Regions from separate parts of the Pseudoalteromonas sp. MM1 genome, predicted to be linked through region 2. Evidence: predicted binding sites of a transcription regulator. Region 2 holds the regulator's gene; each other region holds the start of a gene.

Region 1 (6,392 bases), 1.2 Mb from region 2:
ACAATATCAAATGGCAGCGCCTGTTTAAACGTTTGAATAGTGGTGTGCTTTACTGTGATATTTGGCCACGGACTAGAGGCTATATTTTGTTGTGCTTGCTTGTAAGCTGCTTCATCAATTTCAACAGCAGTTATACTAAGTGCCGGTTGGCGCTGTTTACACATAAGTGCGAGTAAACCGGTACCTGTGCCTATATCGAGTAGTGACTTTGCATCACTTAAATTAGCCCAAGCGCCAAGTAAAATGCCATCGGTTGAGACTTTCATGGCGCACTTATCGTGCTCAACCTTAAATTGTTTAAACGTAAACCCTGACATTTTTTCACCTTTTCATTCACCAACTGGCGTATAGCGCGTATAATTGCAGGTAATTGTCCCTTATTTTAGACACTCTATGCAATTTTCTGAATTTGATCTTGATACTAAACTACTCAACGCCATTGATAAAATGGGCTACGAGACACCAACCAGCATTCAACAACAAGCTATTCCTGAAGCGCTGCAAGGTCGCGATATTTTAGCATCAGCACCTACTGGCACAGGTAAAACGGCGGCATTTTTAATTCCGGCTATTCAATATTTAATGGATTTTCCGCGTCGCGACCCAGGTTTTGCACGTGTGTTAATAATGACCCCAACCCGTGAACTGGCTTATCAAATTCATGAGCAATGTGAACTGCTTGCTAAAGGCACTCACCTTAAAATTGGTGTAGTAACAGGTGGTATAAACTACGGCACCCACAAAGAAATTTTTGAAAACAATAACGATATTTTAATCGCCACACCAGGGCGTTTAATGGAATACCTTGAAACCGAAAATTTCCATGCTGAAAACGTAGAAATGCTTATTCTTGATGAAGCTGACCGCATGTTAGACATGGGCTTTAGAAAAGAAATGCTGCGCATATGTGACGAAGCTAAAAACCGTCGTCAGTGCTTTTTATTCTCTGCGACTTTAGAAGGCGATAGCGTTGAGTTATTTGCAGAGCGTATTTTAAACGACCCAGCGTTACTTGAGGCGGAATCATCGCGTAAAGAAAAAGCAAAAATTCACCAGTGGGTTCACCTTGCTGATGACTACCACCACAAACTAGAGCTTTTAGTAAATACCTTAAATGGCCCAGACGTAAGTAAAGCCATTGTATTTGTTAAAACCCGTGAGCGCCTAGAAACACTTATTGGTGAGCTTACTAATAATGGTGTAAAAGCAGCATGGCTACGTGGAGAAATGCCGCAAGATAAGCGCATGAAAGCCATGGAAAACTTTCACAGTGGTAAAACGCGCATATTAATAGCAACCGACGTTGCGGCCCGTGGTATTGACGTTTCTGACATTAGCCACGTAATTAACTTTGATATGCCACGCACTGCCGATGTTTATGTACATCGTATTGGCCGTACTGGCCGTGCTGGTAAAAAAGGGATTGCAATATCGCTTGTTGAAGCACACGACATTGGTATTTTATACAAGGTTGAACGCTACACAGAGCAAAAGCTTAAGCGCCGTATAATTAAAGGGCTTGAGCCACAGCATAAAGAGGCTAAGCCACCCGCTAAAAAGCGTAAAGACCCTGTAAAGATGAAAGCTAAGAAAAAAGCCAAAGCTAAAAATAAAAAGAAATAACCCCCTACCCCCTAAATAAGCCGGCAATTGCCGGCTTATTTGTACCTGTTACAAATGTAACCCAAGCATGTAACTCATTCCCATTAAAATGTAATTATTGCCCACCTGAAATTCCACTTAACAAAATACCTTTACATTTCAATAGATTAAAATTGGCATCGAAATTGTAACTGAGAAAGTAACTCAGCTAATAATTGCTGCACTATTAACCGTAATGTAAGGATAAAGTTATGAACCGCTTTAAGTTAACTATCGCTTTAGTATCATTTTGTTGTTTATTTTTATTAGCTTGCGCTACAAAAGTAAGTGCAGCAACTAACTTAGCCGTAGTAAGCAGTGTGGCTACTCAACCTAACTTACAACAAACAATCACCAATACGTTACGCACTAACCCAAATTTAGCATTAAACGATATTCGCGTGCAGGTAGAAGACGGTGAAGTAGATTTATACGGTGAAGCGCAAACAGGTTTTCAACGTGCACTTGCGCAAAAGTTTTTAGAAAACATGGATGGCGTTAAAATCATCCGTAATAAAATTAGTGTTATTTAATATACCTTTTTCCTAACTTATTTCTCAGCGCTGCTTGTTACTCCAACACAAGCGGCGCTTTTTATTTTAATTCTTCTAGTTGTTTAGCCACATCACTTATTTTAAAACTATTTTTTTGCGAATAATAACTATCTACAAACACTTCTTCAAAATTGCTCACTGTAGAGCCTTCATTTAGCTCAAAAGGAAAACCCTTAAGTTCCTTTGTTTTTGTGTTGAACTTATAAACAAAATTGTCACCACTTATACCTGCAGAAAAAACATATTGTTCGTTATTCAACCACCCTCCGGTTTGATGAAACAAACCGATATTAAAGCGGTTAGTTGTTTGATGAAGTCCAATCTTGAGTATATGCCTTTCATTAAATGCAGACTTGGTTATTTCAATAGTTGGTACAAACCAAAAACCTTGGGTGTCCCCTGCAAAAACGGCTAAAAAATCACCACCTGGCGACCAACTAACTAAACTACTTTCAGGCTTCATATCCGGACATAAAGAGTTGTCTTCATCGCAAAATTCTAATAACTCTTTTCTTCTCACGTATGCACTTTCATCGGGTAAAGTTAGCTTGGATATAAAATTATTATCGCGATCAAAAAAAGTAATTCCTGCGTTATTGTTTTCAACTGTTAATTGATAACTTAAACCATACCGTTTATTAAGCTCTTTAGTATTATCTTGCTGAGTATTATTTAATGGATTGCAGCCTATAATAAAACTTAAAATAAATAAAATGATAGAGCAATGAGTTATGCTTTTTTTATTCATGTAAATGCCGAGCCACTTGTGGTAGTGATTTTAATAATCCTGATGAATCTTTTGGTACAATAATAACACCAGATAACCAGTTAAATAAATTCAAAGGTGTTTTTTCGTAAAGGCTAGCACCAATACCATCCCAATGAACTTCATAAACATATCCTTCAGAAAAAAGCCATGTATGCATACCACCATTTGAAACGCCGAATCCAAAAGGAACTTTTCTCATGGTGTTATAGTCAACTATATTAAGTGTTGTTGGGCCTACTTTTAAACCTCTTGATTTATAGATCTTCCACAAACCTTGCTCCTGAGCCGATTCTTTATCAGTTGGGCGATAATTCGTCAGAGCATGATGAACAGGGACATTATAGTATTTACCATCCCTTTTAACTTGCTGCAAATATGCCAAAGGGTGTTTATTTTCGCCATCTGCGGGGTGATTAATATCAGCATTAATATAAACGGTTTCCCAACCGAGGTTACTCACTAAATATTGAGCTGTAATAATACCACTGTGTCCCTTTTTCCAAATCGTATTTTTAGCCTCACTATTGCCTACCTCTGAAAACGCAGCAGACATTACATTCAATGCATAAGTGATGCAGTCTGTAGAGGTAAAACCTTTTGAGTCGTAATATTGTTTATTCCTAATATAAAGTTGTGAACCAACTTCTTTAGGATGATGATTATAATATTTAAGTAGGTGTTTTTTGCGCTTGAAGAAAAGGAGCTCATTAAAATAATCCATTATTTTTAAAGTGTTAAATTTAAAGTACGAAAGGTTAAATATCAATCAACATTTTAAAACGACTTAATTAATGGTATATATCACCGCGCTTTTACTTTGTAAAAACGCGCTGATAGTCGGTAACTATTTCCCAATGCTTTTGCGTTGTGAGTTTTAAATTATTTACTCACCTTGGCTTGCATCAGTATTATTATCACCCTCTTTATTTGCTGACTGCTGGTTTATTTTATCGCTTATCATGGCATCGAGCTTTTCACCGCCTTTAATGCCAAAATCTAACGTACGTATTGGGAATGGAATACTAATATCTGCAGCATCAAGTGCTTGTTTAACGGCCACTACGCCCTTGTGACGTACTGTCATAAAGTCTGGCTCGCCTGGGTATTTTATCCAAAACCACACCAGTAAATTAATGCTACTGTCGCCAAAACCTTCTGCGTACACAGCGGTTTCATCTTTACGTATTACAAAGTCAAACTCGTTAATTTTATCAACGATAACTTCTTTGGCTTTTTCAATGTCGTCGCCGTATGAAATACCCACCGGTACTTCTATTCGTCTAACGCCTAACGTGGTGTAGTTTTTTAACACATTTCTAAATAATACCTTGTTAGGTACCAGTATTAACTGCCCGTAAAAGCTCTCTATTAGCGTGTTACGCAGGTTTATAGAATGTACCGAGCCAAATACATCGTCGGTTTCAATTACATCACCCGCTTTAAATGGCTTGCGTATTCCCATAGCAATACCGGCAATTAAGTTCTCGGTCATGTCTTGAAAAGCAAAGCCAATAGCTAAACCCACAATACCCGCACCCGCTAGTAACGATGTAACTGTGCCTTTTAACCCCATAAAATCTAAAGCGATAAATAGGCCCACACATAACACAATGACCTTAAAAATAGAGGCCATTAGGTCGGCTATTTGTTTTGAGTCGAGTGAACGCCTTAATAGGTTTTTCATCAGCTGACCGGCAAAGCGCGCTATTATTGAAAATACAATGGCTATCACCACGGCCACAATAAAGTTTGGGATGTGGCTAATAACGACATCAAACCACCCACCGAGTTTTTCTTCGATGAGCTTTTCGGCTTCGCCAACTGAAGGAATACTGATCATATTTTTACACCTATCTATTTTTTATCTCATTAATAGTAGGTGAAGTTAGCAAGTTTAGCGCCAGCATAAAAAAAGCCATGCATTGCATGGCTTTTTAACTCATTGTTTGCTGAGTATAAACGCTTAATTTTGTTCGTCGCGCATAAATACAGGCTCAAGATCTTTAGTGGTTGCTTCAGGACTAAAGTAATAACCCGCCACACTAAACTCTTTTAATTGGCTAAGCTGCGTTACTTGGTTTTCTATGATGTAACGGGCCATCATGCCGCGTGCTTTTTTAGCGTAAAAGCTAATTACTTTATATTGACCATTTTTACAATCTTTAAAATGCGGCGTAATAATTTGTGCATTAAGCGCTTTTTTATCTACTGCTTTAAAGTACTCATTTGAAGCAAGATTAACGAGGTATTGTGCGTCTTGCGCTTTTAGTTCCTCGTTTAATTTATTAGCAATAATACTGCCCCAAAATTCATACAAGTTTTTACCGCGAGGGTTATCAAGCTTGGTGCCCATTTCGAGGCGGTAGGCTTGCATTAAATCAAGTGGTTTTAATAAACCGTATAAACCTGAAAGTATACGTAAATGGCTTTGCGCATAATCGAGGTTGGCTGCAGTAAGTGTTGCGGCATCTAAACCACCGTACACATCGCCGTTAAAGGCTAGCACCGCTTGTTTAGCATTACTTTGCGTAAATGGTTGCGACCATTCGCTAAAGCGCGCAGCGTTAAGCCCTGCTAGCTTATCGCTAATTTTCATTAGGCTGCCAATTTGCGCTGGAGTTAGTTCACGGCATACTTTCATGAGCTCTTCGCTGTGCTCTAGTAATTCAGGTTGAGTGAACTTATCTGTTGCGGGTGGCGTTTCGTAATCAAGATTTTTTGCTGGTGAAATAACAGTGATCATAGTTAGCTATTGACTTGTAATTTATTTAATGTCAATTTCAACATTAAATGAGACGAAAAGCACGTTTTGTTTATAAAATACCATTGAAAATTAATCGCAATGGCCTAAATCCTACCTTAATAAATCATGCATCGTCGTTTTTCTATTGATAAGGACATAAGACCTATCAAGCATTGTCACACTGTTGCAGTATTGAATACTTATATTAAGGTAGTTTAGATTTTCTTTTAACTTGCTTGGAATGAGGAAGGCAAATGACTAGCGCTCTACAAAGGCTAAAACAACATTCATCTATCGTAGCCGACACTGGCGATATTGAAGCGATCAAAAAGCATCAACCAGAAGATGCAACCACAAACCCGTCGCTTTTATTAAAAGCGAGCGAGATTGAAGCTTACAAGCCTTATTTAGATAAAGCTTGGAGCTATGCAAAAGAAACAGAGCAAGATGCAGCTAAACAGCTTGAACTTGCATGTGACTACTTTGCCGTATTAATTGGTAAAGAAATTAGCGAAATTGTACCTGGTTATATTTCTACTGAAGTAGATGCTCGTTTATCATTCGACACCCAAGCAACTATTGATAAAGCACATACCCTGCTTAGCCTTTATGAAAAAGAAGGTGTAAGCAAAGACAAAATTTTAATCAAAGTTGCGTCTACATGGGAAGGTATTAAAGCGGCCGA
Region 2 (6,392 bases):
AATGGTCACCGTATCGGTGTTCATTAACGCGCCAGCTGAGCGCTCTTGGTAAGATAAAGCCTGTGTAGCTCGTTCACGGTCTTGCGTATCCATCGCACTAACCACATCTTTGTACACAGTGTCAGGTAAGCTTCTAAGTACTTCACCTAAATCATCGTGGCCCATATCCTCAGTGGCGGCGGCAATATGCTCAGGTTCCATTTGTGCAATGATACCTAAACGTACATCTTCAGAGAGCTCTTCTAGTACATCTCCTTGTACATCTGGGTCAACCAGCTGCCAAAGCATGCGTCTAATTTTATGCGGAGAGGATTCAAGTAAAAGGGCAGTATCACATGGAGCCGTTTTTGCTAGCATGCGTCTTACTTGAACAAATTGCCCACTATTAAGTGATTTAGTCACCTGTTTTAGTTGTCGCAGTGGGTAGTCTTGTTCAAACGCTTCTGGCATTGGCATCCTAATTTTTTATATACAAGGGGGAGACGATTAACCGCATTGCGGTTAATCTAATTAAACACTATTCGCTTAGCAAGCTACACAAACTAATCAAGGCGTAAAGCAAAATGTATGAGTAAGCTTAGTAATTAAACGTTTATTCTTGTTCGTTAAATCGCTGTGCGATTAGTTGCCCAACAGCGTGGAGAGCTTGTTCTGAGTCTGGGCCTTCACATACAACTTTAACTTCTTTACCTTTACTACTTTCGAGTAGCATTAAGGCTAATACGCTATCACCCGCGGCTTCTTTATCATCTTGATGTAAGGTAATTTTAGCATCAAACTGCACAGCTAATTGCGCAAGTACCGTTGCCGCTCTGGCGTGTAAGCCTAATTTATTTTTTATTAAAAACGTGTCTTCACAGCGCATAAATTACTATACCTAAACTGAACAGGTTATTATTTTAAGGTTACTTTTCTTGCTCACGATGGCGAATTTTGACATTCGGGTGTGTCATGGCAAAGCTCTCACCTATAGTTTGGGCTAAATAAACCGAGCGGTGTTGCCCACCAGTACAACCTATAGCAATAGTGAGGTAGCTGCGGTTATTACGTTCTAAATGTGGTAACCAAGTTTGCACAAAGGTTTGAATTTGCCAAGTGAATTTTTGCACTATGCTGTGATTTGCCAAAAAATCTTTTACTGGTTGATCAAGACCTGTAAGCGGTTTTAATTCAGGCTCCCAGTGCGGGTTTGGTAAAAAGCGAGCATCAAACACATAATCAGCCTCTTTAGGTATGCCGTGTTTAAAGCCAAACGATTCAAACGTTACAATAAGTTGTTTATCTTTTTTACCGAGTATTTTTTCGCGAATTGACTCAGCTAATTGGTGGACACTTAAATCAGTCGTATCAAGCATAAAATCTGCGCGAGTTACGAGTACATCAAGCAGTTCTTTTTCTTTTTTTATTGCTAAATCAAGCGGTAATGAATCGATAGATAAAGGGTGTAATCTGCGTGTTTCTGAAAAGCGTTTGATCAGTGTTTGATCATCACTATCTAAATAAAATAATGTAGGTTTAGCAAAGTCAGGAAGATACTCAAGAATATCGTTAAATTCGTCTTGTTCTTTTGGGATATTACGAACATCTATACTAACGGCTATTTTGTCATAGTTATCTGAAACACTACGTACTAAGGAAGGCAGTAAGTTGACCGGAATATTATCGACGCAATAATAACCTAAATCTTCAACCACGCGTAAAGCAACCGATTTACCCGAACCAGAGCGGCCGCTTATGATAATTAACTCCATTTATAGCCCTTAGTATTTACTATGATTGATCAACAATAACTTGATACAGCTCTGCATCGGTTTTAGCACTACGCAGCTGTTTACAAAATTCTTTATTGTTCAGTTTATCAGCTATGGTTGCCAGAGTCTTTAGATGCTGTTGGTTATCACCATCTGGTACGATGAGTGCAACAAAAATATCAACAGGGCAGTTATCAATAGCATCAAAGTTAACAGGTGTGTCGCTAACAAGTACTAAAGCCAGCGGCTCTTCAACCCCAGCCATTCTACCGTGCGGAATGGCGATACCTCGGCCTATGCCCGTACTGCCTAGTTTTTCTCTGCTTGCCAGTGCATTAAGAATATCTTGTTGTGGTAAATAAGGAAGCTTTTCATGAGCCAGCTCACTGATAAACTCTAAAATTCTTTTTTTACTACTAAAAAGGACCGCAGCTTTGCTGCAGTCCTGGCATACTAATGTACTTAATTTCATAATATTAGTGTCTAGCAAGCTTCTCTTTATGTTTTATGACTTGACGATCGAGCTTGTCAATCAACGAGTCTATAGCGGCATACATATCTTGGTGCTCTGTTGAGGCAAATAAATCTGCGCCACTTACATGAATAGTCGCTTCTGCTTTTTGGTTGAGTTTTTCTACATCGAGAATGACATGCACATTACTAATATGATCTGAGTGCCTTTCTAGCTTTGCAAATTTATTATTTACATAGTCTCTAAGTGAATCAGTTACTTCTACGTGACGACCAGTTAGGTTTAGTTGCATAAGCATTTCCTCTTTGTTTTTTACGTCTTATATCAAACTCTTTCTCTGATTTGACGGTGGAATAGCTAGCGATTCACGGTATTTTGCTATTGTGCGTCTAGCTACTTTAATTCCTTGCTCTGCTAATATATCCGCAATTTTACTATCACTCAATGGTTTAGCAGAGTTTTCCGCGGCAATTAGCTTTTTAATTAGGGCACGTATTGCGGTTGACGAACACTCGCCGCCATTTTCAGTGCTTACGTGGCTTGAGAAAAAATACTTAAGCTCAAAAATACCACGTGGCGTATGCATATATTTTTGCGTAGTTACACGCGAAATTGTCGATTCATGCATTTCTACCATTTCAGCAACATCGTTTAAAACCATCGGCTTCATGGCTTCAGGGCCATGTTCAAAAAATGCTTGTTGCTGTTTTACAATACAATTAGTTACTTTTAGCAGCGTGTCGTTTCTGCTTTCAAGGCTTTTAATAAACCATTTAGCTTCTTGTAAGTGAGAGCGAATAAATTGGCTATCACCGCTTGATTTTACGGTACGTGACATAGCCGCGTACTGACTATTCACGCGTATTTTTGGCATGCTATCTGGGTTTAGTTCTACCACCCAGCGGCCTTTTATTTTTTTTACCGACACATCCGGTATTACATACTCAGACTCTTCCCTTACTATTGTGTCTGCAGGTTTTGGGTTGAGGGTATGTATGAGGGTCATAACCTCTTTAAGCTCGTCTTCTTTAAGCTTAGTCTTTTTCATTAATGTACGATAGTCGCGTGCCGCTAATAGATCAATGTGATCGGTTAAGATCATTTTAGTTTGTTCTATAAAAGGGGTGTCTTTATCAAACTGGTTTAGCTGAATACACAAGCACTCTTGCAAACTGCGCGCGGCTATACCGACAGGGTCAAATAACTGAATACGCTTTAAAACGGCTTCTATTTCATCAAGTTCAACTTCAACTTCGTCATCGTTTTCTTGGTTGAAGCTTTCTAAAATTTCTTCGCAACTTAGCGTTAAAATACCCGAGTCATCGACAGCTTCTACAATGGCTATAGCAATTGCTTCGTCAGTTGGGCTAAAAGGAGTAAGCTGAAGCTGCCACATTAAATACTCATGTAGTGTTTCAGTAGAGGCGCCCTGATAAATAGACTCATCTTCTGGCATTGGGCCTGAGGATGCAGCTGGGGCTGCGCTCATGTACTCATCCCAAGTTACATCCATTGCCATATCATCGCTAACGGTGTCTTTATTTAAAGCTTCGCCACTGTCTTGCTCGTACTCGCTGGTTGTATCGTCAGAAGATGCGCTTACGGTTATATCATCCGCATCAGCTTTTTGCTCATTTTTTCCAGCCGACTCTTCCGTGTAATCCTGTTCTTCTACTTCCAATAGCGGGTTGCTATCAAGTGCTTCTTGTATTTCTTGCTGGAGATCCAATGTACTGAGCTGCAGCAAGCGAATCGCTTGTTGCAATTGTGGAGTCATTGTAAGTTGCTGGCCCATGCGCAGCTGTAATGATTGCCTCATGTATCTCTAACAATCCTTTTATGTTGTTATAATTAATATTAGCAGATGCTTGTAGGTGTGGCTTAAATGTTACAGCCTAAATTGCTCGCCTAAATAAACATCGCGTACAGTTTTGTCATTTAATACGTGTTCTGGAGTGCCAGATGCAATTAGCTCCCCATGAGAAACAATGTAGGCTTTTTCACAAACATCAAGGGTTTCTCTTACATTGTGATCGGTAATTAATACGCCAATGCCACGGTTTTTAAGATGTTCAATTATTTTCTTTATATCTAACACTGAAATCGGATCAACACCAGCAAAAGGCTCATCCAATAAAATAAATTTTGGGTTTGCAGCCAGTGCTCTGGCAATCTCTACACGGCGGCGTTCGCCGCCAGAAAGCGCCATACCTTGGCTATCACGAATGTGCTGAATACTAAATTCATCAAGTAAGTTATTGAGCGTTTCTTCTCGCGCGGCTTTATTTAGCTCTTTACGCGTTTCTAAAATAGCCATTAGGTTTTGATAAACTGTTAGCTTTCTAAATATTGATGACTCTTGTGGTAAATAGCCTATGCCTAAGCGAGCACGGCTATGCATAGGCAATAACGTAATATCGTTATCATCAATAGATATTTTACCTTTGTCGCTTGGTACTAACCCTACAATCATGTAAAAGGTAGTGGTTTTACCTGCGCCATTAGGCCCCAATAAGCCAACAATGCTACCGGCTTCTACCTCAAGGCCTACATTTTTTACAACTTGGCGGCCTTTATAGCTTTTTGCTAATAGTTCTGCTTTTAAGGTGCTCATGGTTGACCTTCGTTACCTGTTTTTTCTTTAATTTTTGCTTCTACTGGCACTAATATTGTGTGGACACGATCCGTTGAGTTTTCGTCTTTTTCTGCGCTAATAAGCTGCTGCTGCATATCGTAGGTAATACTTTTAGCATTAATTTTTTGACCGGCCTGCGCAACTTCGGCATCCCCAACAAGTGTTAAAAAACGCTTTGCTACGTCGTAACGTACTTCGTTTGCACTGGCACTCATTACTGTACCATCATCTTGTTTTTCTTCGAAGTAGGCAGGGCTGCCAGTGGCGATAAGGAGTTGTTTGTTATCTCCTAAGTTTTCACGTTTGTGTACTTCGAGTCGGTCGGCTGTAATTTTGCGATTACCATGCACAATTTCGACGTTTTTTTCAAAAATACCTACGTTTTCTTTAAGTTGACCTTCTTGACGGTCTGCACTAATAGAAATTTGGTTTGCTGGCGGTTGAGCAGCCGGCTCAGCAGCAGAAGCGCTAAATGCAAGCATCAGCGATGGGATAATAAGTATTTTAGTGAGTTTATTGGTCATAATATATTGTTCGCGTATGGTTAATTAGTTTTATTACTTCGGTTTTTAAATCGGCTTCAAGGCCTTTACCGACAATTTTTAAATTTGGCCCAGTGACAACCACTGGCTGTTCAGAGCGCATTGTTAGCGCTTTAATGTCGACTTCGATGTTGTCGGCACTGATGTTATCTATCATGGCGTTATCAACTAAATTTTTGGCAACCACGTTGCCTTCTAAAATAAGTTGTTTATCTTCGTAAAGCGTTGCTTCGTCAGCATTTATTCGCCAAGTTTGTTTTTCGTTATATAAAGTAAAAATAGGCTTTTCAAAAAATGTAAAACCAAGTTGTTGGTACAGCTCCATTTTAGCCGCTGTAACTTTATGGCTTATTTTACCTTGCTCGTCATAGGCTGTTTGCTTAAGCTCTATCGCGGTGTAATCAGGCTTTGCAATGACTTCTGGTTCTTGATCTGGCGCTACATTGCTTTGCGTAAAATAAGGGTACCAAAGCCAGACCATACAGCCGATGAATAACGCACTGAGTATAACGCGTGCTGCATTCATGAACTTGTGCCTTGTGTAGTAAGCGCTATACCGTTTTCGAGCATTAATAAGTCAGTAAGCTCTCTCACTGCCCCAAAGCCGCCAGGCATTTGCGTGGTGTAATGTGATAAGCGCTTAATAAGTGGGTGCGCATCGTTTACTGCAACGGCAAAGCCAACGCGCTCCATTACTGGCATGTCAGGGCCATCGTCGCCAATATACGCTATTTGTTCATCAGTTAACTTTAAAGTGTTTTTGAGTTCTTGATAAGCAATAAGTTTGTCTTCTTGGCCTTGATAAATGTGTTGCACGGTTAAGCTGCTCATGCGAGTTTGCACTATTTTTGAGTGACGCCCCGTAATAACCGCAACTTCAAAACCGCTATTGATCAGTGCTTTAATGCCAAAACCATCTTTTGTATTAAATGCTTTTAATTCTTCGCCTTGGTTACCGAGGTAAATTCGGCCATCAGAAAATACACCATCAA
Region 3 (6,392 bases), 1.5 Mb from region 2:
ACTTTTTCACGGATAATGTCTGAGTTTTCCCCTATACCGCCGGTAAAAATAAGTGCATCTAATTGCTGTAATGGCACCATGTAGGCGGCAATCTGTTTCGCAAGGCGGTAGCAAAAAATATCAAGCGCAAGGGCGGCTTGTTCATGGCCTGCTAAAGCGGCTTCTTCAATGGTTCTACAGTCGTTAGACAGTTCACTAATACCTAATAATCCGCTTTCTTTATTAAGTAAGTTGTCGATTTGTTTTGCATCGTAACTAAGTTGTGTCGTTAAAAAGTTAAACAAACCAGGGTCGATATCACCACTGCGGGTGCCCATTACTAACCCAGCAAGAGGAGTTAAACCCATGCTAGTATCTACACTTTTACCGCCTTTAATTGCACATACAGAGCAACCATTACCTAAATGCGCACTAATAAAATTACTTTGCTCAACAGGCTTATTAATTAATTTAGCGGTTTGCCCAGCTACATAATAGTGGCTTGTGCCATGCATACCGTAACGGCGAACACCATGCTCTGTGTATAGCTTGTAAGGAAGTGCATATAAGTAGGCTACTTTATCCATGGTTTGATGAAATGCCGTGTCAAACACAGCAACCTGTGGTAAACCAGCAAACGAAGCCTGCGCTGATGAAATACCGAGTAAGTTTGCATGACCATGTAAAGGGGCAAGGCTTGAAGCATCTGAAATACCCGCAATGACTTTTTCATCCACTAATGCAGATTGAGTAAAGTGCTCACCACCGTGTACAACACGATGGCCTACGGCAATTAAATGCTCATCTAAGTGGTGATCTTTAATTAGATTCACAAGCGTATTAATTGCTTCACCATGCGCTTGATTAGCAGCTAAGGTAATAACGGTTTTATCACCTTGGTATTTATATTTAATAGATGGATTTTCTGAACCTAGGCGTTCAGCTAAGCCCGAAATAATTTCATGCCCGTTATCAGCATCAATAATGGCAAATTTTAAACTCGAACTACCACAGTTTAATACTAAAACGTGTTGTGATTTAGAGGGCGTAGTTGGCATAGATACAGTTTCCATAAACAATAAATTTAGTAAGTGTACGTTAAGACATGAGCAATACACTTAAGGTGCAAATTAAAGGTAAACTTAGCCACCATATAGATGATAAAAAAGCGACTAAAGTCTAATTTTTAAAGTAACTATTTTAACCCAGTTAATATATTTAGTTTAGTGTTTAGTTGCTTATATATACAAAAACAATAACTTTTATTGCTAAAGTGCGAAGCTAATTATTTGTGTTACACTTACAGGCAGTGGCAAGCAGGCGCTACGGGTTTAAAAGTTTAGATGTGAGGAGTCATGATGCAAAAAAGTGTGATGTCACAATTACAAACGGGTAGAGTATATGCAAAAAAATGGCCTATGCGTAAAGAGTTAGCACCGTTGTTTAATGAATTTAAAGTCATTAAGGCAACCGAGCTGGCCATTACTGTTATGCCAATATTAGCCATGCTTACGTTATTTTTTCAGCTTAACTATTTAGGTCCCGATTTTTTACCGCAAGCGATTGCCAGCGCATTGTTTTTTTTGTCATTACCGTTGCAAGGGCTGTTTTGGTTAGGTAAGCGTGCCGAAACACAATTAGAGCCGAGCATGCAAAAATGGTATAACGAGTTATATACCAAAATGGTGGCAAATGGCTATCAAGCCCAATTAAGTGAAAACAAGCCCCGTTATATGGAGCTTGCACACTTATTAAATGACATGTTTGATAAAATGGATAAAGCGTTTACGAAAGAGCAGTTTTAGAGCGCATCTATTGAAAATTGTATGAGCAGAGCGCACGCTTTGCTCAATTTATTTATAACGTTCCCTCTGGATATGAGCTAACTCAATATAGCCAGTCAGTAATTTCCTCTTATACCAATGCGCATAATTAAATGATCTATTTTGAGGATGGAAAAGCGTGTTGATAGCAAGGCAAAAATTCGCTATTTAGTTGTTCTTGGCAATTGCTCCTGCATTGCTCTACCTTCTGCATTCATACAGTCGTAAATGAGATTTTTTTAACGCATATAGCGACACGTTTAGCCCCTAAAAATGATTAAATATTATTGCAAATTGGTATTACACTCGTTATTAAAACATCAATCGGCTTTACTAAACTCGGTAATGTAAAACGATAGGGTAACGCTTTGGGCGCCTTTTTCTTCAAGAGCTTGCCAATGTTCAGGTCTAAATTTCCATGCAAACGGTGTCATCATTATTAAATTTTTAATATCTGAAAAATTAAGCGTAACCTGCTCTGTAATAAGCTTTTGAGCTGCTTTTATAAAGCCGCTTGGCGTATCAATTTCAGTGTGTTTTGCTACATCTGCATATATATATTCTTTAAGCTCTTTTAAATGCCATGGCCCTGGGCTTGCAACTACTAATGTGCCATTAGGCGCTGCTAAACGCGCCAGCTCTTGTTCAAATAAAGGCGCAAAAACACTAAGTAACACATCTGACGTGCCTGATTTAAAAGGCGCTTGGCTAATTGATGCAACGCTAAATTGACATTGTGGATAACGCTTTGCTGCATATTTTACGGCTGATTTAGAAATATCGACGCCGTATACCTGAGCCTCTATTTTGTCGGCAATGGCATGAGTGTAAAACCCTTCACCGCAGCCTAAATCTATTAGCACTTTGGGTTTGCGCTCACTAATTATATTACTTAATGCGCGCTGTAAAAATGCATAAAAGCCTTGTTCTAAAAAAGCACGCCTTGCTTGTACCATTTCGAGCGAATCCCCCGGTTGCTTTGAGTTTTTGTGTTGCACCGGTAATAAATTTACATAGCCTTCTTTAGCAAAATCGAAGGTGTGATTATTGTCACATCGAAGTGATGAATTGTGTTTTGAAAGTGCGTGGTTACATAAAGGGCATTGGTATTGCAGACTCATGAGTCTAGGTAGTCCTTATCATAAAAAGTTTTGACCCAGTGTGGCCGATAAGTGATCAAAAGCGTAATGGCCATACCGTTGAGCATTGCCTCAGGAAACCAAATGATAGCACTTAGGTATACGTAATTATCCGCCAATTCTTGCCAATTATATTGCCCTATGAGCAAATAAAACAAAGCCCCTAAGCTTATTTTTAAACATGCAATAAAGCCTGCCAATATAAAAGAGCAGACAAAAATATAAACAAAAAAATGGCGCGGTAAATACTGATAACTCATTATAAAGCCAAGGTAGCTTAATAATGTAGGAATAAATGCACCAAACAGTATTTGCATGGGCAGAAGATTGATATCAATGTTTGCAAAAGCCGCTAATAGGGCAATGGCTAGCAGGCTACTTAAAATAGTAAGGCGCCACCCTAAAATAAGCGTTGCGGCAGTGACACCTAAAATGTGTAAATCAAGACCGCTTAAAATACCCGCTTTAATTTGCCATAACATTGCAAATACTAACGCACACGCAAGTACCCCTATTTGTCGTGCAGGCGTATTATAAAGTGCTTTATAGGTAGTTTTTTCTACGCTAATAAAAGTAATAATGATAACAAGGGCCCAAAGTGGCCCTTGTATTTCAAGCGTTAACATGGCAATTATTTAAAAGTTGACCAAATTGGTGCATGGTCAGAGGGCTTTTCTATGCCGCGTAATTCGTAATCTATACCGGTATCAATACAGCGCTCAGCTAGGGCATGAGTAGCAAGTACAACATCAATGCGTAAACCACGATTATCCACAAACCCTTTAGAGCGATAATCAAACCATGAGTATTTGTCGCTTGTTTCAGGGTTTTGCTCCCTGAAAGTATCTTTAAAGCCCCAATTCAATAATTTAGCAAGCCATTCACGCTCTTCTGGTTGAAACGAGCACTTACCTGTTTTAAGCCAGCGTTTAGCGTTTACATCACCAATACCAATATCTAAGTCGGTAGGTGAAATATTGATATCGCCCATAACAATGACGTCTCCATCTGGCGTATGGTTTGTTTCTAAATGGGTCATTAAATCTTTGTAAAACTGGCGCTTATAAGGGAATTTTGTTTCGTGATTTATATTATCGCCTTGCGGAAAATAACCATTCATTACCGTTAGGTCGCGGCCATTTTCTTGCTCAACTGTCACACTTATCATGCGTTTTTGTGCTTCTTCAGTGTCGCTGGCAAAACCTTTTAAGACCGATTTAGGCTCATTTTTGCATAACATTGCCACACCGTAGTGTGCCTTTTGACCATGAAAATAAACGTGGTAACCCATTTTTTGTACGTCCTCGAGAGGGAACGCCTCATCATGAACTTTAATTTCTTGCAAACCAATAATGTCTGGCTGGTGTTTATCTATAATTGCTTGTAACTGGTGTAAGCGTGCTCGCAGACCATTGATATTGAAAGAAATAACCTTCATAAAATATACCTTTAATTAGACTCTGTTTTTATAACTAAATTGTATCAGTAAATAAGCCTACATAACACGCTCGAAATGAGAAAATAGCTGCGCAAATGTTGATCAATTGGTGCGTAAGGTTTAAACATTGTAAATGCTTTATTAATTATTTAAATAAATAAAAAATTCAATTGATCTCGTAATTATTGAATATATAATGCGCAAAAATTACTTGTTTAGTCGTTCAAATAGGATCTCTCTCATGAAAACACAATTACTTTTAGCTACTGCTTTATTAGCCTCTGCGTCTGTATCAGCAAAAAGCAACACTTACTTCAGTCAAGATAACAAACTTGAATCTAAATTATGTGTATTAAGTGCAAATGAAGGCTTTAGTGCAGCACGCAAAGAAGCAGCACAGCACGGTGTATACTTATCGCGTTTTTCTAAAAGTGTTTTATGTAATGGTCAGGATATTCGCGACATTGCTAAAAAGGTAACGTCTAACCAAGCTGCTGAATCAAAAGTTGAAGTGTTTGCAAAAGATGCACAACAAGAAACACAGTTATGTATCACTGCGTTAAAGAAAGGTCTTGCGCCTGTTCGCCAAAAAATTGGTAACTTAAACTCATTAAAGTGTAACGGCCAAAATGTCACTGAATTTGTAAAGCGTTATCAAAACGCAGCAATCTAATTGCGCAGTAACATATAGATTAAAATAATACCCAGTTTGTACTGGGTATTTTTTTGCAAAAATTACAAGGTAGGCAGCAATCATTGCAAAGCTAAGTAATTGATTAGTGTATATAAAATAAACTAAACCTACATAACTTATTGATTATTGGTGGCTTGCGTACTTTGGCACTGGACTTGTATTAGTTAAAGTGACATTTACTAACTACAAGGATACGTCTTATGAAAAAGTTAACACTCGCAACAACTATTTTAGCTTCGTTAAGTTTAGCCGCTTGTGCCTCAAACCAAGGCCTTGAAAAAATCGATAGCGATTTTGCAAGTTTAGATAACGACAGCGATGGTTATATTTCAAAAGTAGAAGCAGATGACGATAGCATCTGGGGTCACTTTTCAAATATTGATACCAATATGGATAATGAGATCAGTCGTAAAGAATTTAACACTTACATGCAGTTAAATACCGGTAAGGTAGCGACTGACAGCGAAGTAAGTGAGTCGGCATTTAAAGCTAAAATAGCTAAGTTTGATAAAATTGAAAATGATTTTAGAAGTTTAGATAACGACAAAAATGGTTACATCTCAGTAGAAGAAGCTGATGATGATGATATTTCTAACCATTTTGGTTATATGGATGGCAACAATGATAAACGCATCAGTAAAGGTGAGTTTAAAGGCTACATTAACAAATACGGTAAAGCCGTTGCTGAAGATGATGCACTAAAGCATTATAAAAACAGCTAATGTTAGTTAAATACGCTACATACAATAGCCAGCATTAATTGCTGGCTTTTTTGTGCATTTAATTTGTTTTAAAAGCAGATATATTTTCCCCCTTTTGCGATGTTCTGTCATAATAGATGGCTAAGTATTTTAAAGGGCAAAGCAAAATATTATGGCGGGTCGTCGAATTAGTGATGAACAATTAATTGAGATCATTGAAGCGGCTATATTTGTCTCAGACAAACCTGTTAGCAAACGCCACTTAAAAGATACAGTACTGGCTGATTTAGCTATTTCTATGTCACGAATTAACACTGCAATTGACGCTATTTATACTCACTATCAAACACGTGGCATTAAGCTCGTTGAAGTAGGCAGTGGTTATCGTTTTCAAGCGTGTAGTAGTTTAAGTCCTTGGCTTAGTAATTTATGGCAAGAACGGGCACCTAAATATTCTCGCGCACTATTAGAAACATTGTCGTTAATTGCTTACAGGCAACCAATAACGCGTGGTGAAATAGAGCAAGTAAGAGGTGTAACAACCGGATCGGCAATTATTAAAACCCTCCTTGAGCGAGAGTGGGTTAAAGTAGTAGGGCACAAAGAGGTACCTGGTAA

Evidence for each region. Region 2 encodes sigma-54, which starts transcription at its own class of promoters, with help from an activator protein. Its sites were predicted from a motif close to GTTGGCACGNNNNTNGNNT; they were not measured.
Region 1: the regulator sigma-54 is predicted to act here: its motif matches at 1,775-1,793, upstream of QUE46_RS03060 (BON domain-containing protein).
Region 3: the regulator sigma-54 is predicted to act here: its motif matches at 5,216-5,234, upstream of QUE46_RS07340 (EF-hand domain-containing protein).

Annotation. Positions count from the first base shown of each region.
Region 1 covers NZ_AP027922.1:689,723-696,114, reverse strand. Annotated here, with positions in the region: gene QUE46_RS03070 (tRNA1(Val) (adenine(37)-N6)-methyltransferase) at 1-317, opposite strand, end outside; gene srmB (ATP-dependent RNA helicase SrmB) at 394-1,623, shown strand; gene QUE46_RS03060 (BON domain-containing protein) at 1,854-2,174, shown strand; gene QUE46_RS03055 (hypothetical protein) at 2,236-2,943, opposite strand; gene QUE46_RS03050 (hypothetical protein) at 2,936-3,685, opposite strand; gene QUE46_RS03045 (mechanosensitive ion channel family protein) at 3,848-4,804, opposite strand; gene yaaA (peroxide stress protein YaaA) at 4,928-5,707, opposite strand; gene tal (transaldolase) at 5,962-6,392, shown strand, end outside.
Region 2 covers NZ_AP027922.1:3,129,290-3,135,681, reverse strand. Annotated here, with positions in the region: gene mgtE (magnesium transporter) at 1-450, opposite strand, end outside; gene QUE46_RS14130 (HPr family phosphocarrier protein) at 593-865, opposite strand; gene rapZ (RNase adapter RapZ) at 906-1,751, opposite strand; gene ptsN (PTS IIA-like nitrogen regulatory protein PtsN) at 1,771-2,223, opposite strand; gene hpf (ribosome hibernation promoting factor) at 2,228-2,515, opposite strand; gene QUE46_RS14110 (RNA polymerase factor sigma-54) at 2,543-4,042, opposite strand; gene lptB (LPS export ABC transporter ATP-binding protein) at 4,112-4,837, opposite strand; gene lptA (lipopolysaccharide transport periplasmic protein LptA) at 4,834-5,382, opposite strand; gene lptC (LPS export ABC transporter periplasmic protein LptC) at 5,372-5,926, opposite strand; gene kdsC (3-deoxy-manno-octulosonate-8-phosphatase KdsC) at 5,923-6,392, opposite strand, start outside.
Region 3 covers NZ_AP027922.1:1,601,850-1,608,241, forward strand. Annotated here, with positions in the region: gene QUE46_RS07310 (acetate kinase) at 1-1,037, opposite strand, end outside; gene yfbV (terminus macrodomain insulation protein YfbV) at 1,338-1,784, shown strand; gene QUE46_RS07320 (putative RNA methyltransferase) at 2,123-2,923, opposite strand; gene QUE46_RS07325 (energy-coupling factor ABC transporter permease) at 2,920-3,567, opposite strand; gene xthA (exodeoxyribonuclease III) at 3,573-4,379, opposite strand; gene QUE46_RS07335 (exonuclease III) at 4,621-5,052, shown strand; gene QUE46_RS07340 (EF-hand domain-containing protein) at 5,274-5,795, shown strand; gene scpB (SMC-Scp complex subunit ScpB) at 5,947-6,392, shown strand, end outside.